Regions from separate parts of the Kitasatospora sp. NPDC056327 genome, predicted to be linked through region 2. Evidence: riboswitches for the same ligand, from Rfam matches in the RefSeq annotation. Region 2 holds a riboswitch; each other region holds the start of a gene.

Region 1 (3,880 bases), on a different contig from region 2:
TACTCAGGCGGGCGCGCCCGGGCTACCCAGAACGGTCAGTCCTCCTCGGCGTCCCGGTCGCGGAAGGCGACGGGCACCGCGTCGACCGGCACCGGGACGGAGACCGCGGCGGTCGCCGCCGGGGCCGGCCCACCGGTGCCGGCGGCACCCTCCGGGCCGACCGTGGACAGCAGCTGCCGGGCCAGCCCGAGCCCGGTGCCGCCCATCGCGAGCGCCTTGGCGAACAGCTCGCCCATCCCGTCGGCACCGTTGAGCAGCACCATGTGCTCGACGTTGCCGAAGGACTCCGCGGCGGCCTTGACGATCTGCGGCCACTGCTCCGCCAGCTCCTGGGCCACCACCGCGTCCTGGTTCTCCGCCAGGGCGGCGGCGCGCGCCTTGATGCCCTCGGCGCGGGCCAGCCCGATCGCCCGCGCCGACGTCGCCTCGGCCAGGCCGAGCGCCTCGGCCGCGGACGCCTCGGCCTGCCCGGTGGCCGTGGTCGCCTCCGCCTCGGCGAGGCCGCGCACCCTGGTCGCCTCGGCGTCCGCCTCGGCCGCGATCCGCACCCGGCTGGCCTCGGCCGCCGCCGCCAGCTCGGTCTCCCGGGCCTTCGCCTGCGCGGCGGAGATCCGCGCGTCCCGGGACGCCTCGGCGGTCGTGCGGGTGTCGTAGGCGCGGGCGTCCGCGGGCTTGCGCACCTCGATCTGGAGCTGCTGCTCGGTGCGCTGGGCCTCCAGCTCGGCGACCCTGGTCTCCTGGACGACGACCTGCTGCCGGGCGGCGGCGTCGGCCAGCGGACCGGCCTGCCGGGCGCGGGCGGTGGCGGTGTCCATCTCGGCCTGGTACGAGGACTGCTGGATCTCGCTGTCGCGGGTGGCCTCGGCCTTGCGGGCGGCGGCCTCCTGCTCGGCCTCGGTGGCCAGCCGGTCCGCCGCGGCCTGGGCGATCCGGGCGTCCCGCTGGACGGCGGCGGCGTGCGGGATGGCCAGGTTCTTGATGTAGCCGGTCGGGTCGATGATCTCCTGGATCTGCAGGGTGTCGATGATCAGCCCGAGCTTCTCCATCTCCAGCCCGGAGGCGGCCCGGGTCTCGCCGGTGAGCCGTTCGCGGTCGCGGATCATGTCCTCGACGGTGAGGCCGCCGACGATCGAGCGCAGGTGGCCGGCGAAGACGTTGTGGACGCGCTGGCTGATCAGCTTCTGCTGGTCCAGGAAGCGGCGGGCGGCGTTGGCGATCGAGACGTCGTCGTCGCCGACCTTGAAGATCACCACGCCCTTCACCCGGACCGGGATGCCCTGCGTGGTGACGCACTCGACGTTCAGTTCGGCCTCGTTGAGGTCCAGCGAGAGCCGCCGGACCCCCTGCAGGCCGGGGGTGACGAGGGTGCCCCGGCCGGTGACGATCCGGAACCCCAGCCCGTCGCCGACCCCCTCGGTGCGGTGGCGGGAACCGGAGATGATCAGTGCCTCGTTCGGCTCGGCCACCCGCCACATGAGCTTGAAGAGCGTGATTCCCAGGATCAGTGCCCCGACGACGGTCAGGGCGATGACAAGTGCCATGGTTCAACTCCCCCTTCAGGCGCAGGAGATGCGCCGTCTGGGATTGTCCGCCGGGGCACGGCCGCAGGAAAGGGAAAGGACATGACGGACCGTCACAAGGTCGTCACCGGACCGTCATCGGGGTGTCACGGACGGACCGGGCCGCAGGCCGGCGGCCCGTCCGCGACACCCTCGCGGCCGTCTCAGGGACCGATCGGAGCCACGTACACCGTCCTCGGCGGCTGGTACTCGATCACCACCACCGGCGTTCCCACCGTCAGCCGGTCGCCGGGGACCGCCAGGTACGCGAGGAAGGCCTCGGTCCCCTGACGCTCCGGCACGTGCACCATCACCTCGCCGACCAGTCCCGCGCCGACCGCCCCGGTCACCCGCCCCGTGCTCCCGACCACGCCGGCCCTCCCTCGCCTCGTCCGCTACCGTGGCCAGTCTGCCCGTACGGACGGCTCCGCGCCCGCCGTTCACCGTCCGGACCTCGACGTTCCCCCTCCCCGACCCCCTCTGGACCTCGGGCGATCGGCTCGCTACGGTGTTGGACGTCATGCGCGGGCAACACCGCCTGCGGACGCGGGAGCTCGGAGCACCGGGCTGAGAGGGCGCTGAACGGGACGTCGACGGACGGACCGGCGGCTGCGTCGACCGCAGGAACCTGACCGGGTAATGCCGGCGTAGGGAGTTTGAGGTCCGATGACCACCTTCGATGCACAGCCGCAGTCTGTCCGGCCGCAGTCCGCCGAGCGGCCTTCCCCCGCCGGCGGCGCCGTCACCAGCGCCGGCACCGGCTACCCCACCCCGGCCTGGCGCAAGGCCTACCGCGAGGGCTCCCGCCCCGACCTGCGCGTGCCGTACCGCGAGGTCGTGCTCACCAACGGCGGGCGCGTCCCGCTGTACGACACCTCCGGCCCGTACACCGACCCGGCCTACGAACCCGACGTGCGGCGCGGCCTGCCCGCGCTGCGCGACGCGTGGATCCGGCAGCGCGGCGACGTCGAGGAGTACGACGGCCGCGAGGCCCGCCCCGAGGACGACGGCATCAAGCACACCGCCCCGCGCGGCGGGGACCTGCGCAACCTCGACGCGGTCTTCCCCGGCCGCCCGCGCCGCCCGCTGCGCGGCCGGGACGGCGTCGCCGTCACCCAGCTCGCCCACGCCAAGCGCGGCACCGTGACGCCCGAGATGGAGTTCGTCGCCCTGCGCGAGGGCCTGTCACCCGAGTACGTCCGCGACGAGGTGGCCCGCGGCCGCGCGGTCATCCCGGTCAACGTGAACCACCCCGAGGTCGAGCCGGCGGTCATCGGCACCAACTTCCTGGTGAAGATCAACGCCAACATCGGCAACTCCGCGGTCACCTCCTCGATCGAGGAGGAGGTGGAGAAGATGACCTGGGCCACCCGCTGGGGCGCCGACACCGTCATGGACCTCTCCACCGGCCGCAACATCCACACCACCCGCGAGTGGATCCTGCGCAACTCCCCCGTGCCGATCGGCACCGTGCCGCTCTACCAGGCGCTGGAGAAGGTCGACGGCAAGGCCGAGGAGCTGAGCTGGGACGTCTACCGCGACACGGTCGTCGAGCAGTGCGAGCAGGGCGTCGACTACATGACGGTGCACGCCGGGGTGCTGCTGCGCTACGTGCCGCTGACCGCCCGCCGCAAGACCGGGATCGTCTCGCGCGGCGGCTCGATCATGGCCGCCTGGTGCCTGGCGCACCACCGGGAGAACTTCCTCCACACCAACTTCGAGGAGCTCTGCGACATCCTCGCGAGCTACGACGTCACCTTCTCCCTCGGTGACGGCCTGCGCCCCGGCTCGATCGCCGACGCCAACGACGAGGCCCAGTTCGCGGAGCTGCAGACCCTGGGCGAGCTGGGCCGGATCGCCCGCGCCAGGGACGTCCAGGTGATGATCGAGGGCCCGGGCCACGTCCCGATGCACAAGATCAAGGAGAACATGGATCTCCAGAAGGAGATCTGCGACGAGGCCCCGTTCTACACCCTCGGCCCGCTCACCACCGACGTCGCGCCCGGCTACGACCACATCACCTCGGGCATCGGCGCCGCGATGATCGCCTGGTGGGGCACCGCGATGCTCTGCTACGTCACCCCCAAGGAGCACCTGGGCCTGCCCAACCGGGACGACGTGAAGACCGGCGTCATCACCTACAAGATCGCCGCCCACGCCGCCGACCTGGCCAAGGGCCACCCCGGCGCGCAGGCCTGGGACGACGCCCTGTCCGACGCCCGCTTCGAGTTCCGCTGGGAGGACCAGTTCAACCTGGCCCTCGACCCGGAGACGGCCCGCGACTTCCACGACGAGACCCTCCCCGCCGAGCCCGCCAAGAC
Region 2 (3,880 bases):
AGGGCGGCCCGGATGGAGAGCGCGCCGCGGTCGCGCAGCAGGTCGCGCAGGGTGCCGCCGGGCACGTACTCCATGGCGAGGAAGACGTGCGCGCCGTCGGCGCCCTGGTCGAAGACGTTGACGACGTTGGGGTGGGCGAGCCGGGCGACCGCCTTGGCCTCGCGGATGAAGCGGGTGGTGAACACGGTGTCGCCGGCCAGCGAGGGGTGCATCACCTTGAGGGCGACGATCCGGTCGAGCCGGGTGTCGGTGCCCCGGTAGACGGTGGACATGCCGCCCGCGGCGATCCGCCGCTCGACCCGGTACCGGCCGTCGAGCAGGGTACCGATCAGGGGGTCGCGCAGTGCCATGTCCACCCGGCGAGTCTAGTGCGGGGGTACGGCACGGCCCCGGGAGGCACCGCTCCCGGGGCCGCTCCGTTCCCGGTTCGTGACACCGGGCCGGCGATCCGGCCGGGCTCAGAAGGCGGGGTGCTCCCGGGTGTCGAGCTCGGCGCGGCCGGCCATCGCGGACGAGGCCTCGGCGTGGAAGCGGCGCGGGATCCGGCCCGCCCGGTGGGCCAGCCGGCCGGCCTCGGCCGCGTGCCGCATGGCCTCGGCCATCAGTACCGGGTCCTGGGCCCGGGTGACCGCGGAGGCCAGCATCACCGCGGCGCAGCCCAGCTCCATCGCCAGCGCGACGTCCGAGGCGGTGCCGGCGCCGGCGTCCAGGACCACCGGGACTCCGGCGCCCTCCACGATCAGCTGGAAGTTGTGCGGGTTGCGGATGCCCAGCCCGGAGCCGATCGGCGAGCCCAGCGGCATGATCGCCGCGCAGCCGACGTCCTCCAGCTTGCGGGCCAGCACCGGGTCGTCGTTGGTGTAGGGCAGCACCGTGAAGCCGTCGTCGACCAGGGTCTCGGCGGCGTCCAGCAGCTCGATCGGGTCCGGCAGGAGGGTCCGCTCGTCGGCGATCACCTCCAGCTTCACCCAGTCGGTGCCGAGCGCCTCGCGGGCCAGCCGGGCGGTGAGCACGGCCTCCCCGGCGGTGAAGCAGCCGGCCGTGTTGGGCAGTACCCGGATGCCGTTGCGGGTCAGGACGTCGAGCACCGAACCCTGGGTGGCGGCGTTGACCCGGCGCATCGCCACGGTGGTCAGCTCGGTGCCGGAGACCCGGAGCGCCTGCTCCAGGACCTCCAGGCTGGGGGCGCCGCCGGTGCCCATGATCAGCCGGGAGGAGAAGGCCGTCCCGGCGATGGTGAGGACGTCCTTGTCGTCGGGGTGGGTGCCGGTCATCGGTCAGCCCCCCTGGACGGCGGTGAGGATCTCGATCCGGTCGCCCGCGGCCAGCGGGGTGCGCGGCCACTCGGTGCGGGGCACCACGGCCTCGTTCAGGGCGGCGGCGACGCCGGAGTGCGCCTGGCTGAGGGTGGCGACCACCTCGGCGAGGGTGGTCGAGGCGGGCACCTCGCGGGGCTCGCCGTTGACGCTCAGGGGGATGTCGCTGGTGCGGGGGCTCATGCCGGGACCTTCGTGAATCGGGTGGGGGAGAACGGGCGGGCGAGTTCCGGCAGGGTGCCGGTGACCAGGTACTCGGCCAGCAGGTCGCCGGTGACGGGCGTCAGCAGGACGCCGTTGCGGTAGTGGCCGGTGGCGGCGACCAGACCGGGCAGCGCGGTCGGGCCGAGCAGCGGCGCGTTGTCCGGCGAACCGGGGCGCAGGCCGGCGCCGGTCTCCACCAGCGGCAGCTCGGTGATGCCGGGGACCAGCTCGTGCGCGTCGCGCAGCAGCTCGTAGACGCCGCCGGCGGTGACCGTGGTGTCGTGGCCCTGCTCCTCGGTGGTCGCGCCGATCACCACCTCGCCGTTCTCGCGCGGCACCAGGTAGAGGTGGGCGCCGCGCACGACGGCGCGCACGTTGCGGGAGAGGAACGGCCGGTACGCCTCGGGCACCCGCAGCCGCAGGACCTGGCCCTTGACCGGGCGGATCGCGGGCAGCACGCCCGGGGGCAGGCCGGGCAGCAGGTGGCTGCGCGAGCCGGCCGCCAGCACGACCCGGTCGGCGGTGACCCCGGTGCCGTCGGCGAGCCGGGCGCCGGTCGCGCGGTCGTCCCCGGTCAGCAGGGCGGCGGCCGCGGTGCGCAGCAGCACCACGCCGGCCCGCTCGCAGGCGCGGACCAGGGCGGTGGCCAGCCGGCGGCCGTCCACCTGGTGGTCGTCGGTGACGTGCAGGCCGCCGCGCACGCCCGGGGCGAGCATCGGCTCCAGCCGGCGGGCCTCGCGGCCGGTCAGCCACTGGGAGTCGAGGCCGAGCCGGCGGTGGAAGGCGTGGAGTTCGCGCAGTTCCTCGCGGTCGTCGGAGTCGAGGGCGACGGCGAGGGTGCCGCACTGCCGGTAGCCGGTGTCCTGGCCGCCGCTCGCGCCGGTGAGCTCGGCGGCGAAGGCCGCGTACCGCTCGTTGGAGGCCATCCCGAGGCGGAGCAGGGGCTCCTCGCCGTACTGGAGTTCGGTGACCGGGGCGAGCATGCCCGCCGCCACCCGGGCCGCGCCGCCGCCGGGGTCCGGGTCGGCCAGGGTGACCCGCAGTCCCCGCTGGGCCGTCCGCCAGGCGACGACGAGTCCGATGATCCCACCGCCGACGACCAGCACATCGGCGTGGTCGCCCGGTGCCAAGCGTGTCAAGGTCGCTCTCTCCCTTCGCCGGTATGACCCGGATCAGGTTCGGACGGTCGCAGGCCGTGACAGCCCGCCTCTCAGCCCGGTACGCCGGGCTCCCGTGATGGTGCCCCCACCTTAACTCCGGGTGCCGCGGCCCCTGAAGGTGCCCGTGGCCCACTCCCGCCGGTCCCCGGGTCCCCGGACCTGCGACCCCGGACCTGCGACCCCGGACCTGCGACCCCGGGCCTACGACCCCGGACCGGGGAGCTCGGACCCGGGACCCGGGACCCGGGCTCAGTACAGTGACGGGCGTGGCTGAGCTGAGCGGGACGGGACGAACGGATCGGGTGGTCGTGGTCGGGGCCGGGCTGGCCGGGGCGCAGTGCGCCGCGGTGCTGCGGCGCGACGGCTGGCAGGGGCGGATCACGCTGGTCGGCGCGGAGCCGTACCCGCCGTACGACCGGCCGCCGCTCTCCAAGGACGTGCTGCTCGGCAGGACCGACAGCACCGCCCTCGACCTCGACCTCGGGGGGCTCGGAGTCGAACTGCTCACCGGCCGCCGCGCCACCGGCCTCACCCCCGGCGGCCCGGGCGGCGCGGGCACCCTGCACACCGACGCCGGGGACGAGCCCTACGACGCCCTGGTGATCGCCACCGGCGCCGAACCGCGGGCCCTGCCCGGCGCCGAGCGCGCCCACCTGCTGCACACCCTGGACGACGCGCTCGCCCTGCGCGCCCTGCTCCGCCCCGGCCTGCGGCTGGTCCTGGTCGGCGCGGGCTGGATCGGCGCCGAGGTGGCCACCGCCGCCCGGGCGGCCGGCTGCGAGGTGACCGTCGTGGAGGCCGGTCCGGCGCCCGTGCCCGGCGCGCTGCCCACCGAGGTCGGCCGGGCGATGGCCGCCTGGTACGCCGCCGCCGGGGTCGACCTGCGCTGCGGCACCGGCGTCGCCGCCGTCGAGGCGGGCGCGGTGCTGCTCGCGGACGGCTCGCACCTGCCCGCCGACGAGGTCGTGGTCGGCATCGGGGCCCGCCCGGCGACCGGCTGGCTGGCCGGCACCGGGGTCGCCCTGGACGCGGCCGGCGCCGTCCTGGTGGACGAGCGGCTGCGCACCACGGTGCCCGGCGTCCTCGCGGCCGGCGACTGCGTCGGCTACCCCTCGGCGCGCTCCGGCGTGCGGCTCACCGTCCAGCACTGGGACCACGCGCTGCAGTCCGGCGGGGCGGCCGCGGCCACCCTGCTCGGCA
Region 3 (3,880 bases), on a different contig from region 2:
TCTGCGCGCCGTCGCCCTTGTAGTCGTCGTTGCGCAGCACGTCGAGCTTGGCGTAGACCGGCTTGCCGGTCTTGATCAGGGTGTCGGCGACCCACTTGGCCTGGTTGATCGGGATCGCGAAGCCGAGGCCGATGGAGCCGGCCCGGCCGTTGCTGGAGGCGTTGGACTGGATCGCCGAGTTGATGCCGATCACCCCGCCGCCGGAGTCGAGCAGCGGGCCGCCGGAGTTGCCGGGGTTGATCGAGGCGTCGGTCTGCAGCGCGTTCATGTAGGAGGACTGCGCGCCGGTCTCGTCGCCGGAGGCGACCGGGCGGTCCTTGGCGCTGATGATGCCGGTGGTGACGGTGGACTCCAGGCCGTACGGCGCGCCGATGGCGATGGTGGAGTCGCCGACGTTGACCTTGTCGGAGTCGGCCAGCGGGAGCGGCGTCAGCTTGCCCTTGGGCGGGCTGTCGAGCTTGATGACGGCGACGTCGTAGCCCTCGGCGCGGCCGAGCACGGAGGCGCCGTAGGCGCTGCCGTCGGCGAACTTGACGGTCAGCTTGCCGCCGCTGGAGGCGGGCGCGACCACGTGGTTGTTGGTGAGGATGTGACCCTCGGTGTCGAAGACGAAGCCGGTACCGGTGCCGGACTCGCCGTTGCCCTGGGCCTTGATGGTGACGACGCTGGGCAGCGCCTTCTGCGCGATGCCGGCCACCGAGCCCGGGGCGGGCTCGTTCTTCTGGGAGTTGTTGGCCTGGACGGTGGTGGAGCTGCGGTCGGCCCTGGAGCCGAGGGTGGTGCCGTCGCGGTCCGCGACGGCCACGCCGACCGCGCCGCCGGCCACGCCGGCCACCAGGGCGACGGCCGCGACCAGGGCGATCAGGCCGCCGCGCTTCTTGCGCGGGCCGCCGGGGACGGGCGCGCCGGGGTACTCGCCCGGGTAGCCGAGCGGGCCCCCGGGGCCACCGGGGCCGCCGGGCGCGCCCGGGGTGATGTCGTGCGAGCCCCAGCCGCCGAGCGGCTGCCCGGCGCCGAACGGGTGGTGCTGGCCGGTCGGGTGCTGGCCGGTCGGGTACGCGCCCTGCGGCGCGCCGCCCGGCGCGGCGAACGGGTCGTGCGCGGCGAGCGCCGGGGGCACCGGCGTGCCGGGGGCCGGGGTGGCGTACGGGTTGCCGCCGTACGGGTCGGCGGGCACGGCCGGCGCGGCCGGGGCCGGCGGCAGGACCGGCGGCGGGGCGTCCAGGTACCCGTGCTCGGCGGCCGGGGCCGGGGCGACGGGCGCCGGCGGGGCGGACGGGGCCACCGGCTCGGGGGTGCCGACCTTGCCGAAGGCCAGGGTGGGCGTGAAACCGCCGGAACCCCCCTCGGCGGCCGGGGCCGGCTGGGACGACTGGCCTGCTGCGGGCGTCGGTGCGGGGGAGGGGGCCGCGACGGGACCGGCCGCAGACTGCTGCGCCGGACCGTCGGAAGCGGAACCCACCACCCCCTGGCCGCCGGAGGGCTGCTCCCCCTGCGACCCGGTGGACCCAACCTCGCGCTCGGTGCTCACGGACGACCTCCATAGCTGACAGGACCAACAACCATAGTTTTTCGCACACCCGATTCGATTGCCGTAAGGACCCTTCTGAAGAACTCATAAGAATCCTTAGCCCGGCCAGACAGCCGCCGGTCGGCGGCCGGTCGCCAGCAGGTCAGCCGCCGGCCGGACCGCCCGCCGGACGGGCCCGGCGGCACCGGACGGCCGCCCGCCGACCCGGCCGACCTTGGAGTTCTCCCCCGCGACGGCTAGCCTGTCGCTCCGAACTGACACGCGGGAGCTTGGACCCACCAGGCTGAGAGTGCGCCGGTCGACCGTACGCCACGGACCCCGTGGACGGCCGTCGAGGGGGCGCAGACCGCCGGAACCTGTCCGGGTAATGCCGGCGTAGGGAGATATCGGCCATGCCGCCTGTTCCGCCATCCTCGTCCTCGGGCGCGCCCGCGTCCCGGAACGTCCCCCCCGCGCAGGACGCGCCGGGCACCGTCCCCGGTTCCCCCGGGGGCCCCGCCGGGACGGCGACCGCCGTCCTGGAGCCCGCGGCCCGGGTCGAGGCGCCGCTGGTGCTCGACACCGAGCCGCCCCGCACCCTCCGCTTCCGCGACCACTTCGCGCTCTGGATGAACCTCGGCGTCTCGCTGATCGGCTTCACCACCGCCGCGACCGTGCTCGGCGCCAAGGGCAGCGAGCTGTCGCTGGCCGCCGCCGTCACCGCGATCGTGGCCGGCACCGTGGTCGGCACCGCGATGCTCGGCGTGGCCGCGCTGATCGGCGCCCGGACCGGCGCGCCCGCCATGGCGAACCTGCGCGGGCTGTTCGGCACCCGGCTGTCCTACGTGCCGACGGTGCTCAACATCGTCCAGTGCATCGGTTGGGGCGTCTACGAGCTGCTGACGATCGCGCTCGGCGCGCAGACCGTCGTCGGCACCGAGGGCTACCGCTGGGTCTTCGTCGTGCTGGCCGGCGCGGTGACCACCGCGCTGACCATCTGGCCGCTCGGCGCGATCGCGGTGCTTCGCCGCTTCGTCGCGATCGCGGTGGCGGTGGCGATGGTGTACCTCACCGTCCAGCTCGGCCGGCACGGCGTGCCGGACCCGGGGGCGGGCAACTGGCACGGCTTCCTGAAGGCGACCGACGCGATGATCGCGGTGTCGATCTCCTTCGTGCCGCTCGCCGCCGACTACACCCGGCACTCGCGCACCCCGGGCTCGGCGTTCTGGGGCAGCTTCACCGGCTACACGGTGGCGCAGGTCTGGTGCTACGTGCTCGGTCTGCTGGCGCTGCTGCAGGCGGACGGGGACCCGGGCCGGATCTTCGACTCCTTCCTGGGCGTGTGGGCCGGCTGGCTGTTCCTGCTGGTGCTGGTGCTGCGCGAGACCGACCAGTCCTTCGCGAACGTGTACTCGACCGCGATGTCGGTCCACAACCTGCTGCCGAAGGTCGACCGCCGGGTGCTGACCGGCGGCACCGGCGTGCTGATCACCGTGCTGGCACTGCAGATCACCGAGTTCACCGACTCCTACTACGCCTTCCTCGGGCTGATCGGCTCGGTCTTCGTGCCGATGTTCGCGGTGCTCGCGGTCGACTACTTCCTCGGCGCGGGGCGGCGCGGCTGGAACCTCTCGGCCGACGCGCCGTCCCGGTGGCTGATGCTGCTGCCGTGGGCGCTGGGCTTCGCCGCCTACCAGCTGATCGCGCCGACCGCGGTGGCCGGCTGGTGGACGGACCTGTGGACCTCCGCGCAGGAGGCGCTGCACTTCACCCCGCAGGAGTGGACCTCGGCCTCGCTGTTCGGCTTCCTGGTTCCGGCGCTGGCCACCTGGGCGCTCACCCCGTTCACCCGGGGCCGGGAGAACGCGGCGCGCTGACGCCGCGCAGGCGCCCGCCGGGCATCGGGCGGGCGGTGGACGGAGCCCCGGCGGACGCCGGGCACGGAGGCGAAGACGGCCCCCCGGGTTGGGACCGTCTTCGCCTCCGTGTCATCTGCGCCGCCTATCGTGGGGGGTGTGACCAGCCCAGATGTCTCGCCCGCGACGGCCCGCACCGCGCCGCCCGTCCAGGTGATCGCCCACCGCGGTTCCTCGCACGCCCTGCCCGAGCACACCCTCGCCGCCTACCGCCGGGCGCTCACCGAGGGGGCGGACGCCCTGGAGTGCGACGTGCGGGTGACCGCCGACGGGCAGCTGGTCTGCGTGCACGACCGACGGATCGGCCGGGTCTCCGACGGCCGGGGCACGGTGTCCGCGATGACACTGGCCGAGCTGGAGGCGCACGACTTCGGCGCCTGGAAGACCGGCCGGCCGAGCGAGGACCCGGAGCTGCGCGGAGTGCTGCGGCTGGAGAGCCTGCTGGAGCTGGTCG

The links. A riboswitch is a leader RNA that binds a small molecule or an ion and turns the genes downstream of it on or off. The one in region 2 is predicted to bind thiamine pyrophosphate.
Region 1: it holds a riboswitch for thiamine pyrophosphate, as region 2 does, so the genes downstream of both, thiC (phosphomethylpyrimidine synthase ThiC) here and thiO (glycine oxidase ThiO) in region 2, are expected to answer to the same signal.
Region 3: it holds a riboswitch for thiamine pyrophosphate, as region 2 does, so the genes downstream of both, ACFCX4_RS23715 (purine-cytosine permease family protein) here and thiO (glycine oxidase ThiO) in region 2, are expected to answer to the same signal.

What each region holds. Positions count from the first base shown of each region.
Region 1 covers NZ_JBHJRC010000031.1:24,593-28,472, reverse strand. The annotation lists gene ACFCX4_RS07555 (SPFH domain-containing protein) at 36-1,541, opposite strand; gene ACFCX4_RS07550 (hypothetical protein) at 1,724-1,930, opposite strand; TPP riboswitch at 2,096-2,230, shown strand; gene thiC (phosphomethylpyrimidine synthase ThiC) at 2,226-3,880, shown strand, end outside.
Region 2 covers NZ_JBHJRC010000014.1:9,900-13,779, reverse strand. The annotation lists gene pknB (Stk1 family PASTA domain-containing Ser/Thr kinase) at 1-350, opposite strand, end outside; gene ACFCX4_RS03865 (thiazole synthase) at 459-1,274, opposite strand; gene thiS (sulfur carrier protein ThiS) at 1,278-1,499, opposite strand; gene thiO (glycine oxidase ThiO) at 1,496-2,659, opposite strand; TPP riboswitch at 2,653-2,765, opposite strand; gene ACFCX4_RS03850 (NAD(P)/FAD-dependent oxidoreductase) at 2,947-3,880, shown strand, end outside.
Region 3 covers NZ_JBHJRC010000178.1:5,463-9,342, forward strand. The annotation lists gene ACFCX4_RS23710 (S1C family serine protease) at 1-1,531, opposite strand, end outside; TPP riboswitch at 1,783-1,931, shown strand; gene ACFCX4_RS23715 (purine-cytosine permease family protein) at 1,924-3,387, shown strand; gene ACFCX4_RS23720 (glycerophosphodiester phosphodiesterase family protein) at 3,526-3,880, shown strand, end outside.